Regions from separate parts of the Lactobacillus sp. UMNPBX19 genome, predicted to be linked through region 3. Evidence: predicted binding sites of a transcription regulator. Region 3 holds the regulator's gene; each other region holds the start of a gene.
The links. Region 3 encodes HrcA, which represses chaperone genes, less so after heat shock. Its sites were predicted from a motif close to TTAGCACTCNNNNNNNNNGAGTGCTAA; they were not measured.
Positions count from the first base shown of each region.

Region 1: the regulator HrcA is predicted to act here: its motif matches at 2,022-2,048, upstream of CP370_RS02580 (ATP-dependent Clp protease ATP-binding subunit).
Region 2: the regulator HrcA is predicted to act here: its motif matches at 1,787-1,813, upstream of clpP (ATP-dependent Clp endopeptidase proteolytic subunit ClpP).
Region 4: the regulator HrcA is predicted to act here: its motif matches at 2,737-2,763, upstream of CP370_RS01660 (ATP-dependent Clp protease ATP-binding subunit).

Region 1 is NZ_PCYR01000005.1:40,283-44,484, reverse strand. Features, by position in the region: gene CP370_RS02580 (ATP-dependent Clp protease ATP-binding subunit) at 1-1,977, opposite strand, end outside; gene CP370_RS02575 (hypothetical protein) at 2,185-2,367, shown strand; gene CP370_RS02570 (phosphocarrier protein HPr) at 2,487-2,753, shown strand; gene ptsP (phosphoenolpyruvate--protein phosphotransferase) at 2,753-4,202, shown strand, end outside.
Region 2 is NZ_PCYR01000024.1:18,835-23,036, reverse strand. Features, by position in the region: partial or broken gene CP370_RS10300 (tetracycline resistance efflux system leader peptide) at 110-157, shown strand; gene tet(L) (tetracycline efflux MFS transporter Tet(L)) at 191-1,567, shown strand; gene clpP (ATP-dependent Clp endopeptidase proteolytic subunit ClpP) at 1,836-2,423, shown strand; gene whiA (DNA-binding protein WhiA) at 2,472-3,413, opposite strand; gene yvcK (gluconeogenesis factor YvcK family protein) at 3,417-4,202, opposite strand, start outside.
Region 3 is NZ_PCYR01000007.1:7,905-12,106, reverse strand. Features, by position in the region: gene abc-f (ribosomal protection-like ABC-F family protein) at 1-512, shown strand, start outside; gene CP370_RS03255 (GyrI-like domain-containing protein) at 526-1,152, shown strand; gene hrcA (heat-inducible transcriptional repressor HrcA) at 1,294-2,352, shown strand; gene grpE (nucleotide exchange factor GrpE) at 2,364-2,942, shown strand; gene dnaK (molecular chaperone DnaK) at 2,960-4,202, shown strand, end outside.
Region 4 is NZ_PCYR01000003.1:42,928-47,129, reverse strand. Features, by position in the region: gene CP370_RS01665 (DNA-directed RNA polymerase subunit beta) at 1-52, opposite strand, end outside; gene CP370_RS01660 (ATP-dependent Clp protease ATP-binding subunit) at 227-2,683, opposite strand; tRNA gene CP370_RS01655 (tRNA-Pro) at 2,847-2,920, opposite strand; tRNA gene CP370_RS01650 (tRNA-Gly) at 2,961-3,035, opposite strand; gene lysS (lysine--tRNA ligase) at 3,137-4,202, opposite strand, start outside.

The DNA of each region.
Region 1 (4,202 bases), on a different contig from region 3:
AATATGTAGACCTTGATCTTTTACCATATCATTGGTATTTGCAAGCATTAAATCAACAATCTTGATTAAGTCTTTCTTATCAAGTGCATTAAATTCAACTATATCATCAAGTCTATTTAAGAATTCAGGTTTAAAGTATTGACCTAAGCTATTCTTAAATTGTTCTTGATGACTGTTTTCAGCTGCAAAACCTACGCTAGCTTCTTTGATTCCTTGACCAGCATTAGAAGTCATAATGATGATGGTATCTTTAAAGGAAACTGTGCGACCTTGCGAATCAGTTAAACGGCCATCATCGAGAATTTGCAAGAATAGGTGGAGTACATCAGGATGAGCTTTTTCAATTTCATCAAATAAAATTAAGCTATATGGATTATGGCGTACCCTTTCTGTTAATTGACCAGCTTCTTCATAACCTACATAACCTGGTGCAGATCCGATTAGCTTAGATACAGAGTATTGTTCCATATATTCGCTCATATCAAATCGAATCATTGCATCTTCTGTACCAAAGATTTGCTTGGCTAATTGTTTAGCTAATTCCGTTTTACCTACACCAGTAGGTCCTACAAATAAGAATGAGCCGATTGGACGACCAGATTTGTTAAATCCAACTCGATTTCGTCTTATTGCCCGAGCAACAGTTTCAACAGCTTTGTTTTGACCAATTACATTATCTTTAAGGTCAGTAGCTAAATTCTTTAATTGAGTTTCTTCTTGTTTTTGTAAGTCACCAACTGGAATATTAGTTTTTTCCTCAACGATCTTATTCATGATCTTTTCAGTGATTTTAGGTGTTTGATCAGGATCTACTTTTTGATCTTTTAATTTTTCATACTTTTCAATCTGATCACGATAGTAGGCAGCTTTTTCGTAATCCTCATTTTTTAAAGCATCTTGCTTTAAGCTTTCAGCAGCATCTAGTCTTTCTTTGATTTTTTCACTATCAACATAAGGAATAGTGAGATTCATTCTTGAACCAGCTTCATCTAAAAGATCAATAGCTTTATCAGGTAAGAAACGATCTTGAATGTAGCGTGAAGAAAGATTTACTGCAGCTTGTATAGATTCGTCAGTATAGTGAACATGGTGGTAATCTTCGTAACGCTTACGGATGCCTTGCAAAATCTTAATTGTTTCTTCAGTTGTAGGTTCTTTAACCTCCACTGGTTGGAATCGACGAGCAAGGGCAGAATCCTTTTCGATGTTTCGATATTCCTTAATAGTAGTAGCACCAATTAGTTGGAAATCTCCACGAGCTAAGGCTGGCTTAATAATGTTACCAGCATCCATACCACCTTCAGCGTTGCCAGCACCAACTAATTCATGAATTTCATCAATAAATAGGATGATATTATCATTTTGTTCTAATTCTTTGATTAGTTGCTGCATTCTTTGTTCAAATTGACCGCGAATTCCAGTTCCTTGAACCATTGATACCATATTTAAAGAAATGATTCTTTTATCTTGAAGCTTAGCTGGAACTGAACCGTCGACAATTTGTTGTGCTAAGCCTTCAACAACAGCAGTTTTACCAACACCGGCTTCTCCGATAAGAACAGGATTATTTTTAGTCCGTCTGTTTAAAATTTCAATAACGCGAGCAATTTCTTTATCACGACCAATAACTGGATCAATCTTACCTTTTTTTGCTAAGTCGGTTAAATCTGTACCATACTGGTCGAGTAGAGATTTTTGACCACCATTGTTTCCACTTCTGCGGCCACCACCCATTTGCATGCGTGGGTCACGTCCTTGAGGATTATTTTGTTCATTGTTGTTATTATTTAAGGCGTTGAATAAATCATCAAAATCGCCAAAAAATGCATTGTTATTATTCATACTATTATTTTGTCCTTGTTGATTTTTCAATTCTTGATAACATTGTTGACATAATGAGATTTCACGATCTTGCCCATTTACATTTGTATAAAGATGAATAGAGGCAGGACGTTCGTGACAGTTATCGCATAACATTAATATTTCCGCCTTTCTTATAATATTCAGGCTATATTCCTATTTTAGCACTCTTTATATATGAGTGCTAACTTGCTAATATAATAGTACGGATACTTACTAATTGCAAGTGGTAAGCCCAGATTTTTATAGAAAATTGATATAATAGGATAAAGAACAAAATTTTTTTATAAAGACGTGGAAACTTCAAGGAGATAAGTATAAGAAATGGATTATAAAGAAATATTAGATAAAATTATAAGTGGTGAATTAAAAGAATATAGAGTTAGTCCCAAGGATGCTTTTCAATTTCAATTAGCTCTTAGAAGCTATGGTAAAAGACAGAGTATAACTGGGATTGCCCAAAGAGGTGGGGATATAATTTATACCTTATCTGACAATGAAAATTAAGTACTTTATAATGTAAACATTTACATTTGTGTTGTTTTCATTTAAAAAACATGATAACCTAATAAACGAGTGGGTATAAAACTCCCGATTATTTTTGATTTTAAAGGAGATAATTTAAAATGGAAAAACGCGAATTTCATATTATTGCTGAAACTGGTATTCATGCTCGTCCAGCTACTTTGTTGGTACAAGCTGCTTCTAAGTTTAACTCAGATATTAACTTGGAATACAATGGTAAATCAGTAAACTTGAAGTCAATCATGGGTGTTATGTCTTTAGGTGTTGGCCAAGGTGCAGATGTAACTATTACTGCTGATGGTGACGATGCTAAAGAAGCAATTGAAGCTATTGCTGACACTATGAAAAAGGAAGGTTTAGCTGAATAATGTCGAAAACTTTAAAGGGAATTGCAGCCAGTGATGGTATTGCAGTTGCACCAGCCTACCTTTTGGTAGAACCTGACCTTTCGTTTTCTAAAACTTCAGTTAGCGATGTTGATGCTGAAGTAGCTCGCTTTAAAAAAGTTGTTGAAGAATCAACTAAAGAACTTGAAAAAGTTCGTGATAAAGCTAAGGAAAGTTTAGGACCAGAAGAAGCACAAGTTTTTGATGCTCACCTTCTATTCTTAAGCGACCCAGAATTTACTGGGGCTATTGAAACAGAAATCAAAGATCAAAAAATTAATGCTGAAGCTGCATTAGATGAAACTGCTCAAAAATTCATTACTATTTTTGAAGGTATGACTGACAATGCATATATGCAAGAACGTGCAGCTGACGTACGCGATGTTTCAAAGCGTCTTATGGCACATCTTCTTGGTAAGAAATTGCCAGATCCTGCAGCTATTGACCATGAAGTTGTAGTAGTAGCCTACGATTTAACACCAAGTGATACAGCTCAACTTAACAAGAAGTACGTTAAGGGATTTGTAACTGATGTTGGTGGTAGAACTGCTCACTCAGCAATCATGGCTCGTTCATTGGAAATTCCAGCTGTTGTTGGTACTGAAACTATTACTAAAGATGTTAAAGATGGCGATATGCTTATTGCTGATGGTTTAGACGGCGATGCTATCATTAATCCAACTGATGCTCAAATCGAAGAATACACTAAGAAGGGTGAAGCCTTCGCTAAGCAAAAGGAAGAATGGAAGAAGCTAAAGAATGAACCATCTGTAACTGCAAATGGTAAGAAATTTATTATCGCTGCTAACATCGGTACTCCTAATGATATGAAGGGTGTAAAAGAAAACGGTGCTGAAGCAATTGGTTTGTACAGAACTGAATTCTTATACATGGATTCAAAAGACTTCCCATCCGAAGAAGCTCAATTTGATGCTTACAAGAAAGTTATCGAAGACATGGATGGTAAGCAAACTATCATTAGAACTTGTGATATTGGTGGAGACAAGCACTTAGATTACTGGGATCTTCCAGAAGAAATGAACCCATTCTTAGGTGTTCGTGCTATCCGTCTTTCAATGCAATACAAGGATATCTTTAGAACTCAATTAAGAGCCTTACTTCGTGCATCTGCATATGGTCCATTAGGAATTATGTTCCCAATGATTGGTACTTTAGCAGAATTACGTGAAGCAAAGCAAATCTTAGCTGAAGAAAAAGATAAACTCGCTAAAGAAGGCGTTAAGATCGGCGACGACTTACAAGTTGGTATGATGATCGAAGTTCCAGCTGCTGCTGTCTTAGCTGATCAATTTGCTAAAGAAGTTGATTTCTTCTCAATTGGAACTAACGACTTAATCCAATATACTATGGCTGCTGATCGTGGTAATGATAACGTTTCTTATCTTTACCAACCATACAACCCATCTGTTT
Region 2 (4,202 bases), on a different contig from region 3:
CGGGCCATATTGTTGTATAAGTGATGAAATACTGAATTTAAAACTTAGTTTATATGTGGTAAAATGTTTTAATCAAGTTTAGGAGGAATTAATTATGAAGTGTAATTAATGTAACAGGGTTCAATTAAAAGAGGGAAGCGTATCATTAACCCTATAAACTACGTCTGCCCTCATTATTGGAGGGTGAAATGTGAATACATCCTATTCACAATCGAATTTACGACACAACCAAATTTTAATTTGGCTTTGCATTTTATCTTTTTTTAGCGTATTAAATGAAATGGTTTTGAACGTCTCATTACCTGATATTGCAAATGATTTTAATAAACCACCTGCGAGTACAAACTGGGTGAACACAGCCTTTATGTTAACCTTTTCCATTGGAACAGCTGTATATGGAAAGCTATCTGATCAATTAGGCATCAAAAGGTTACTCCTATTTGGAATTATAATAAATTGTTTCGGGGCGTTAATTGGGTTTGTTGGCCATTCTTTCTTTTCCTTACTTATTATGGCTCGTTTTATTCAAGGGGCTGGTGCAGCTGCATTTCCAGCACTCGTAATGGTTGTAGTTGCGCGCTATATTCCAAAGGAAAATAGGGGTAAAGCATTTGGTCTTATTGGATCGATAGTAGCCATGGGAGAAGGAGTCGGTCCAGCGATTGGTGGAATGATAGCCCATTATATTCATTGGTCCTATCTTCTACTCATTCCTACGATAACAATTATCACTGTTCCGTTTCTTATGAAATTATTAAAGAAAGAAGTAAGGATAAAAGGTCATTTTGATATCAAAGGAATTATACTAATGTCTGTAGGCATTGTATTTTTTATGTTGTTTACAACATCATATAGCATTTCTTTTCTTATCGTTAGCGTGCTGTCATTCCTGATATTTGTAAAACATATCAGGAAAGTAACAGATCCTTTTGTTGATCCCGGATTAGGGAAAAATATACCTTTTATGATTGGAGTTCTTTGTGGGGGAATTATATTTGGAACAGTAGCAGGGTTTGTCTCTATGGTTCCTTATATGATGAAAGATGTTTACCAGCTAAGTACTGCCGAAATCGGAAGTGTAATTATTTTCCCTGGAACAATGAGTGTCATTATTTTCGGCTACATTGGTGGGATACTTGTTGATAGAAGAGGTCCTTTATACGTGTTAAACATCGGAGTTACATTTCTTTCTGTTAGCTTTTTAACTGCTTCCTTTCTTTTAGAAACAACATCATGGTTCATGACAATTATAATGGTATTTGTTTTAGGTGGGCTTTCGTTCACCAAAACAGTTATATCAACAATTGTTTCAAGTAGCTTGAAACAGCAGGAAGCTGGTGCTGGAATGAGTTTGCTTAACTTTACCAGCTTTTTATCAGAGGGAACAGGTATTGCAATTGTAGGTGGTTTATTATCCATACCCTTACTTGATCAAAGGTTGTTACCTATGGAAGTTGATCAGTCAACTTATCTGTATAGTAATTTGTTATTACTTTTTTCAGGAATCATTGTCATTAGTTGGCTGGTTACCTTGAATGTATATAAACATTCTCAAAGGGATTTCTAAATCGTTAAGGGATCAACTTTGGGAGAGAGTTCAAAATTGATCCTTTTTTTATAACAGGAATTCAAATCTTTTTGTTCCATTAAAGGGCGCGATTGCTGAATAAAAGATACGAGAGACCTCTCTTGTATCTTTTTTATTTTGAGTGGTTTTGTCCGTTACACTTTTTTCTACATAAAATTAAGCTTGATCAGTTGACATGATTAAAAGTAAGTGATTTAATTAGCACTGTACTTATTAGAGTGCTAATTTTGTTTAGGAGGTAAAATTAATGCTCGTACCTACAGTTATTGAACAAACTGCACGTGGTGAACGTGCTTACGACATTTATTCAAGATTATTAAAAGATAGAATCATTATGCTTAGTGGTGAAATTAATGACCAAATGGCTAATTCCATCATTGCTCAACTTTTATTCTTAGATGCACAAGATAACACTAAAGACATTTCTCTTTACATTAATTCACCAGGTGGTGTTATTACCTCTGGATTAGCAATTATGGATACAATGAACTTTATCAAATCAGACGTATCTACAATTGCCATTGGTATGGCTGCTTCTATGGCTTCCATTCTTTTAACTAGTGGAACTAAGGGTAAACGTTTTGCATTACCAAACTCAACAGTTCTTATCCACCAACCATTAGGTGGTGCACAAGGTCAACAAACTGACATTCAAATTGCAGCTAATGAAATTTTAAAGAGTCGTAAAAAACTTAACCAAATTTTACATGAAACCACTGGTCAACCTCTTGATAAGATTCTCAAGGATACTGAACGCGACAATTACTTGTCTGCTGAAGAAGCTAAAGACTATGGTTTAATCGATGAAATTTTGGTAAACCAAAAGAAAGACTAATTTATTTAGACAAAAATAGAGCTCACGATGTGAGCTCTATTTTTTTATCTAATTTTCTTCTTTTAATTGCTTCGCTATTTCACGAATTTTTTGAAAACGATGGTTAACCCCTGACTTTGAGATTGGACCATCTGGTACTTGTGCTGCAACTTCCTTAAGAGAAAGCTCTGGATGCGTTAACCTAAAACGAGCTAGCACAGTCAATTTTTCAGGTAAGTTTTCTAAACCAAATTTTTCTTCAATTAATTGAATATCTTCAACTTGCTTAGCTGCTGCATTTGCAGTCTTTTTTAGATTCGCTGTATCGCAATTCACTAAACGATTCACCGAATTACGCATATCACGCATAATTCTTAAATCTTCAAAAGCTAGCATCGCGTTCACTGCACCAACTATATGGAGAAAATCACCAATTTTTTCTGCTTCTTTTAAATAGACGATATAGCCACTTCGTCTCCTAGTTTCTTTTGCATTTAAATAAAAGAAATTGTTCATTAACTTTAACAGATCTTGATTATGATCTTCATAAAGAGAATAAATCTCTAAATGATAGCGACTAGTTTCTGGATTATTTACACTTCCAGATGCTAAAAAAGCTCCTCTTAAATAGGACATTGCTCTTTGTTCCGAAGACATAATCTTTTCAGGAATTCCTGTAATAAGACCATTATTATTATCAAAAATTTCTAAGTCAGTTAGAATTTCATGAACTTGTTTTTGAAGTCTAACTAAATACTGATAATTTTTCTTTAATTTCATCTTCTTAGAAACAATTAATAGAGGTTCAATTCCATAAGCAGTCTTAATAAGAGAAAATATTCTCCTTGCAATCGCTGGATTTTCAGTTGTAATATCCAAACTAAATTGATGATCGTGCAGGCTAAGTACTCCGTTCATTCGCAAAAAAGCTGCTAATTCTGCCTTAGCGTGTTCGGGATGAACTGGCAGACTTGTAAGTTCTTTTTTTACATCGCTTGCGTATGAAACCATTAACTAGCCCTGTTCCTTCTGTCTTCGACAATATGCTTCAAAAGCTAAATTCAAAATTTCATCAGCCACTTTTTTTCCATCATGAAAAACCAATCCACTATGTTGATCGATAAAGTCAGCTGTAATTACTCGACAATCTTGAGCCCTCAATCCGGCAAAATCATTCCTTACTGGTTCAAGATAAGCATCGTAATCGGCTGGGTTAAATTTAGTCATATCAATCTTAGCGCCGTTAACCAAAGCTGTATTAATATAATGGCCTCCTAAGTGGTCATTAATAACTTGCACATGCTCAGCTGCTGTAAAATGATCTGTTTCACCTTGCTGGGTCATAATATTACAAATATAAATTACCTCAGCTTTAGTTTGTCTTACAGCATCCCCTAAATTAGAAATCATCAAATTAGGTAAAATCGATGTAAATAAACTACCCGGTCCTAAAACTACTGCGTCTGCTTGCATAATAGCTGCTAAAACTGGCAACACAGCTTTAGGTTCTTCATCTGAGTCAGTATCGGTAACCCAGACACGTTTAATCCTCTTGTCTTTTGATGTGATTTCTGTTTCTCCTGATTCAGTTGTTCCATCGACAAATTCCGCATTTAAAGTCAAAGGCTCATTCGAAGCAGGAAAGATTCTTCCATCAATTCGCATCATTCTAGATAGGGATTGAACAGCGTCAAAAATATTTCCCTGCATTTCATCTAAGGCAGCAATAATTAGATTTCCAATTGCATGACCTGCAAAAAATGAGTCAGATGAATTAAATCGATATTGAAAAATATCTTT
Region 3 (4,202 bases):
CTATTAAAAATCATGGGATTGTAGCGCTAGAAGGAAAAAATGGATCTGGAAAGTCTACATTTTTGAAAAATATTTTAAAACCAGATAAAAATGTGATTTCTCAAGGAAAACTTGATATTGTTAAAGGCTTAAAGATATCATATTTATCACAAAATTTTATTGAATATTCTGGTACTTTATCTCAGTTTGCAGAAAAAGAAAAAATATCTTATGAAAATCTATTAAATATTCTTAGAAAAATGGGTTTTCCGAGAGAAAGCTTTGCCACAAAAATTGAAGAAATGAGTATGGGACAGCAAAAAAGAGTGGCGATTGCCAAATCATTGGTGGAAGAAGCAGATATATATTTATGGGATGAGCCAGCTAATTATTTAGACGTGTTTAACCAGGATCAGTTAATTAGCATGTTAAGAAAAGAACAACCAGCCATGCTCTTAATTGAACATGATAAGTATTTTATTAGTCAGGTTGCAGATAAACGAATAAAATTAGGAGATGTAAAAGCAAAATAATTAAAGGAAAAAACTGGTATTTTATTATAAAAAAGAATATAAAGATTTATATTTCCCAAAAAAGAAACCTGAATTAATAACTGTTCCTGAAATGAATTATCTAGCAGTTTCAGGAAGTGGGGATCCAAATAAAGAAGATGGAACATATAAAAATGCTCTAGAAATGCTGTATAGTGTCGCTTATACAATTAAAATGAATAAAAAGGGAGAACACAAAATCCCAGGTTATTTTGATTTTGTTGTTCCACCTCTTGAAGGTCTCTGGTGGATGAAAGGTGATTCCAAAATCGACTACTCTCATAAAGAAAACTTTTCTTGGATTTCAATGATTCATTTACCCGACTTTGTTACTCCTAAAGAGTTGGATTGGGCAGTTAAAATCGCTAGTGAAAAGAATAAAAAAGATTTCTCGAAAGTAAAATTTTTCAAATATAACGAAGGACTATGTGTCCAGCAAATGCATATTGGTAGTTATGATGATGAACCGATGACAATTGAAAATATGCATAAATTTGTTAAGTCAGAAAATTATCAAATTGATATAAAAAATCCACGCTATCATCATGAAATATATTTAAGTGATCCGCGAAGAACTAGAGTAGATCGTGTAAAAACTGTAATCAGACTACCGATTAAATAAATTTGAGCAAGTACTTAGTACTTGCTTTTTTTGTTAAAAATCAAATTGTTTTAGCACTCTACTTGCACAATTGCTAGTATATGGTATTATATAAATTGTTAGCACAGAAGAAAGAAGAGTGCTAATGATGGGGGCGAGAAAATGTTGACTGAACGGCAAGAACTTATTTTAAAGACTATTATTATGGACTTTACTCAGACACATGAGCCAGTAGGTTCCAAGACCGTGATGAATCAACTGCCTGTCAAGGTCTCAAGTGCAACGGTTCGAAATGAAATGGCGGTTTTGGAAGAGAAAGGGCTACTTGAAAAGACACACTCTTCAAGTGGACGAATTCCTTCTACTGCTGGCTATCGATACTACTTGGATCATTTAATTAATCCAGTAAAAATACCAGCATCTGTCTATAATCGAATTGTTTACCAGTTAGACCAACCCTTTCAACAAGTTAATGAAATTGTGCAGGAAGCTGCAAAGATTTTATCTGATTTGACTAACTATACAGCTTTTGCAGCAGGACCTGAAACCCATTCTGTAAAAGTTACAGGTTTTAGAATTGTTCCTCTATCTAGTCATCAAGTAATGGCCATTTTAGTAACTGATGATGGTAATGTAAAGAATCAAATTTATACTTTGCCTCACCACACTAACGGGGAAGAAATTGAAAAAGCTGTTCGATTGATTAATGATCAATTAGTTGGAAAATCACTTAGTTCAATTAATGAAGTATTACTCAAGCGAATTGCTGATCATCTTATTGCTCGAGGATCTGCACCGGAAATATTAGATCTCTTACAAGATGTCATTAAAGATGCGGCTAGTGAGCAAATGTATGTTGATGGTCAAATTAATCTTTTGAGTAATTATGAAAATGATGATTTAACCAAGATAAAATCACTTTATAAGTTAATTGATCAAAATGATGCACTTTCAAGTTTAATTGGTTTTAATCCTGAAGATGAACTGAAAAATGATTCTAGTTCTAAAGTTCAGGTTAAATTAGGTTCAGAATTACCATCTGATTTACTTGAAAATTATAGTTTGTTAACTGCACAATATAGTGTTGGTAAATATGGTAAAGGAACAATTGCACTACTAGGGCCAACAAACATGCCATACTCGCAGATGATCGGATTACTCGAGTATTTTAGGAATGAACTAGCAAAGAAATTGTTAGATTATTATGGTAGATTTAAGTAAGGAGGTTAGCTGTGAGTAAAGAAGAGTTTCCGCATGAAAAAGATTTAAAGGACGAGGTGACCCCAGATAAGGCACCAAAAAAAGATCCAAAAGCAGCTCCGAAAGAGGAAGTTAAGGAAAATCCAGTAGAGAATTATGAAAAAGAAATTGCTGAATTAACTGCTAAAAATAAGGATCTTGAAGATAAATACTTACGTAGTGAAGCTGAGATTCAAAATATGCAAGCACGCTATGCAAAAGAACGTGCTCAGTTAATAAAATATGAGTCTCAAAGCTTAGCTAAAGAAGTTTTGCCAGCAATGGATAACTTGGAGCGAGCATTAGCTGTTAAAGCCGATGATGAAGCTGCTAAGCAACTCCAAAAGGGCGTGCAGATGACTCTTGATTCATTAGTTAAATCAATGAAAGATCAAGGAATTACTGAAATTAAAGCCGAGGGCGAAACTTTTGATCCTTCTCTTCATCAAGCTGTTCAAACTGTAGCAGCAGAAAATGATGAACAAAAAGATCGCGTAGTTAAAGTTTTACAAAAAGGATATCAATATAAAGATAGAACATTAAGACCAGCAATGGTTGTAGTGGCTCAATAAGAAAGGAAGTTCCATATATGTCAAAAGTTATTGGTATTGACTTAGGTACGACTAACTCTGCTGTTGCCGTACTTGAAGGTAAAGAACCTAAAATTATTACTAACCCAGAAGGTAACCGTACAACTCCTTCTGTAGTTGCTTTTAAAAATGGTGAAATTCAAGTTGGAGAAGTAGCTAAGCGTCAAGCAATCACTAACCCTAACACTATTGTTTCAATCAAGAGTCATATGGGTGAAGAAGGCTACAAAGTTAAAGTTGGCGATAAGGAATACACTCCACAAGAAATTTCAGCTTTCATTTTGCAATACATTAAGAAGTTCTCTGAAGATTATTTGGGTGAAAAGGTAACTGACGCGGTTATTACTGTTCCTGCTTATTTCAATGACGCACAACGTCAAGCTACTAAAGATGCTGGTAAAATTGCTGGCTTAAATGTTCAAAGAATTATCAATGAACCAACTGCTTCAGCTTTAGCATATGGTCTTGATAAAGATGAAAATGATGAAAAAGTATTAGTATACGACCTTGGTGGTGGTACTTTCGATGTTTCTATCTTGCAATTAGGTGATGGAGTCTTCCAAGTATTGTCAACTAATGGTGATACTCACCTTGGTGGTGACGACTTTGACCAAAGAATTATGGATTGGTTAATCCAAAACTTTAAGGAAGAAAATGGTGTTGACTTATCTAACGATAAGATGGCATTACAACGTTTAAAGGATGCTGCAGAAAAGGCTAAGAAAGACTTATCTGGTGTTTCCTCAACTCATATTTCACTTCCATTTATTTCTGCTGGAGAAGCTGGTCCACTTCACCTTGAAGCTGATTTAACTCGTGCTAAGTTTGATGAATTAACTGATGATTTAGTTCAAAAGACTAAGGTAGCATTTGATAATGCTTTAAGTGATGCAGGTTTGACTGTAAATGATATTGATAAAGTTATTTTAAATGGTGGTTCAACTCGTATTCCTGCAGTTCAAAAGGCTGTTAAGGATTGGGCTGGAAAAGAACCTGACCACTCAATTAACCCTGATGAAGCTGTTGCTTTAGGTGCAGCAATTCAAGGTGGTGTTATCTCAGGTGATGTTAAGGACATTGTTTTACTTGATGTTACCCCATTGTCACTTGGTATTGAAACTATGGGGGGTGTCTTCACTAAGTTAATTGACAGAAACACTACTATTCCAACTTCAAAGAGCCAAATCTTCTCAACTGCAGCTGATAACCAACCAGCAGTAGATGTTCATGTTTTACAAGGTG
Region 4 (4,202 bases), on a different contig from region 3:
GTCTTGTCCGGTGACTACCGTAGTTCACAGCGTGTCCTAACAAAGAAAACATCCTTTCTTATATAAGAATCTAAATATTACATTTGTGTTACAAATTGCAAAAAGCCAAAATTTGGGTACAAAAAAACAAAAACAACGTAAATGTCGTTTTTGTTTTATCATCTCGCTGGACAATAGATCAGCGAAATCCTGAATTTCAGCCTTTTAAACGTTTAGTAGTTTACACTTATATTACTAATTCGTCAAGAATTGTAAATTTTAATTTACCTTGATGAGCTCCAACTTTTACAATTTGGTCAGCCTTAATTTTTTCACTAATTAAATCTTCAGCAATTACATCTTCAAGTTCATGTTGAATTGCACGACGTAATGGACGAGCGCCCATCTCTGGATCAAATCCATCTTTAGCTAATACATCTAAAGCCGCTGGTGAAATCTTTAAGGTTACGTCTTTTTTAGCTAAGCGATCTACCAAATGACCAGTCATTAAGCTAACAATTTCACGCAATTGTTTTTTAGTTAAGCTATCAAAGACCACGGTCTCATCAATTCTATTTAAAAATTCTGGTCTGAAGAATTGTTTAACAGCTGCCGTAACTTTTTCTTGTTGAAGTTTATTTTTATCGGCATTATCAGCTGCAAATCCAACTGTCTTATCTTCTTGTAAACTACGTGAGCCAAGGTTAGAAGTCATGATAATAATTGTATTTCTAAAATCGACTTTTCTACCTTTAGAATCAGTTAAAAATCCTTCATCCAAAACTTGAAGCAATAAATTAAACACATCCGGATGAGCTTTTTCTACTTCATCCAATAAAATTACTGAATATGGATTACGTCTTACACGTTCTGAGAGCTGACCACCCTCTTCATATCCTACATATCCTGGTGCCGAACCAATTAATTTGCTTGTTGCAATCTGATCCATGTATTCAGACATGTCTACACGAATAATATTCCGTTCTGAGCCAAAGACTGCTGCAGCAAGAGCCTTAGCTAATTCTGTCTTACCAACACCAGTAGGTCCTAAGAATAAGAACGAACCGATTGGACGATTTTCATCCTTAATTCCGCTTCTACTTCGTCTAATTGCTCGACTTACGGCACTGATAGCTTCGTCCTGTCCAATTACACGTTCATGCAAAATACTTTCTAAATGAGCTAAACGTTTAGTTTCACTCTTCTTCATTCTAGTAACGGGCACACCAGTCCATTCAGATACAATTTGAGCGATCTTATCAGAATCAACAATCGACTTTTTAGAGTTTTTATTCTCTACTTTTTCGATTAATTTATTCCGATCCTGTGTAAGCTTATTTTCCTCATCCCGTAACTTAGCTGCTTGAACAAAATTTTGATTTTCTGCAGCTTGTTCTTTCTGATGAATAACATCATTAATTTGTGTATCCAATTTAGTTAGACGAGGATCACTTTTACCGATTGCTTGAATTTTTACAGCTGCACTTGCTTCATCAATCAAATCAATTGCTTTATCAGGTAAGAATCGGTTAGCAATATAACGTGTTGAAAATTCAACTGCATCATTAATTGCCTCATCTTCAATTTTTACATTGTGGAATTTTTCATATTTAGGGCGCAAGCCTTTTAAAATATCCACAGTTTCTTCTTTTGAAGGTTCACCAATTTTTACTTGTTGAAAACGTCTTGCTAAAGCTTGATCTTTTTCAATATATTTTTGGTACTCATCAAAAGTCGTAGCACCAATCATTTGAATATCGCCACGTGCTAATGAAGGCTTTAAGATATTTGAAGCATCAATTGCACCTTCCGCGCCACCTGCACCAATCAAAGTATGCATTTCATCAACAAATAAGATAACTGAACCATCCTGTTGAATTTCTTTTAGAATCTTCTTCATTCTATCTTCAAATTCACCACGATATTTAGTTCCAGCAATTAAACTCCCCATGTCCAAGGCCATAACTCGTTTTTTAGCTAGAGTATCTGGAACTTCATGATTTACAATTGCGGCTGCTATTCCTTGTGCAACTGCAGTCTTACCAACACCAGGTTCTCCTACCAAAACGGGATTGTTTTTGGTTCTTCGAGATAAGATTTGAATTACTCTTTTTATTTCTTTATCTCTACCAATTACCGGGTCAATTGCCCCTTCACGGGCTCTTTTATTTAGATTCACACTAACTTTATCTAAATTTGGAGTCAATGACTTACCTTTTTTCATGCCAGTGGCTGAAGAAATACCAAGAACATTATCTTCTTCCCCAGAACCATCCATGAAACTATCATTTACATCCTGACTTAAATCTCGTGGATCTACACCAATATTTTTCAAAATTAAACTTGCTAAAATTTGATCACTAGCTAACAAACCTAGCAAAATATGTTTTGTCTCAATTTGAGCAGTCCCTAATTCGTCAGCCTTTTGTTTAGCAAAATTCAAAACTAAACTTAAGCGTGGGGACATTTCCATATATGTGGCCTTTGGACTTGAACCATAGCCAGTATATCTTTCAATTTCTTCTCGCACTAAGGTTGGTGTTACATTTCTTTCACGCAAAAGTTTTCCAGCATCCCCATTAGCTTCAATTACTAAAGCAAGCAGAACATGCTCTGTTCCAATAATTCGATGGTGAAAGTTTTGTGCTTGCTCTTTAGCAATTTCAAGAACATTTTTTGCACTATCACTATATGATTTTTCCATTTTGCACCGCCTTACTTCTTTTAAGATCATACTACAATCTTTAGACAAATATCTTATCACTTACAATTAGTAAATGTAAACCTTTTGATATTTCATGAACATTATATACAAAAAAGTTCGTCTTTCTAACCCAAGACGAACTTTTTAATAAAATAATATTCAATCGGGATGACAGGATTTGAACCTGCGACTTCTACGTCCCGAACGTAGCGCTCTACCAAGCTGAGCCACATCCCGAATAACAAAAAAGACTCACGCTTCGGTGAGTCTTTTATACTGGAGCGGAAGACGGGATTCGAACCCGCGACCCCCACCATGGCAAGGTGATGTTCTACCACTGAACTACTTCCGCAGTACATTTATTAGTATAGCAAAACATCTTTTTATTGCAAGCATTTTTTTGAAAAAATATAAAAAAAATAGACCGTCCTCTACGACAGTCTATTTAAAAAATTATTTATTCTTTTTATTCTTCAAATCTTCTTGAACTTCAGCTTCAACACTTTCCACCTTTTCAGGGCGCATTGTTGGGAAGAGTAAGACATCACGAATAGCAGGAGCATCAGTTAAAAGCATTACCAAACGATCAATACCAATCCCTAAACCACCTGTAGGAGGCATACCGAATTCCATAGCACGAAGGTAATCTTCATCAATCATATCAGCTTCATCATTACCAGCTTCTCTTTCAGCCATTTGGTCTTCGAAACGATGACGTTGATCATCTGGATCATTTAATTCTGAGAATGCATTACCATATTCAGCACCCATAATGAAGATTTCAAAACGATCGGTAAATCTTGGATCATCAGCATTCTTCTTAGCAAGTGGTGATACTTCTACTGGGTGTCCATAAACAAAAGTAGGTTGAACAATTGATCCTTCACCGAATTCTTCAAAGAAGGCATTAATAATGTGACCAACCTTCCAGTAGCTTTCATAGTGAACGTTGTGTTCATCAGCAACTTTTCTTGCTTCTTCAATAGTCATTGGCTTCCAGAAGTCAACACCAGTCTTTTCCTTGATCAAATCAACCATGTGAACACGGCGGAATGGCTTACCTAAGTCAATATCAGTTCCTTGGTAAGTAATCTTACCATCTGGTGAAACAACTTTAGCAGCTGCTCTAATAATTCCTTCTGCCTCATCCATTACATCATGGAAGTCCCAGTAAGCTGCATAAGTTTCAAGTTCAGTAAATTCTGGGTTGTGCTTAGTATCAAGACCTTCATTTCTAAATACACGGCCGATTTCATAAACACGTTCCATACCACCAACAATTAAACGCTTCAATGGAAGTTCCAAAGCAATTCTCATGTAAAGATCAATATCCAACGCATTGTGGTGAGTAATAAATGGACGGGCTTCAGCACCACCAGGAATATTGTGGAGAACTGGAGTTTCAACTTCTAAGAAATCTCTATTATTTAAATAATCACGAATAGCTTGAATAATTTGAGTACGGTGAACAAAACGCATGTAACTATCATGATTTGTAATTAAGTCAAGGTAGCGCTGA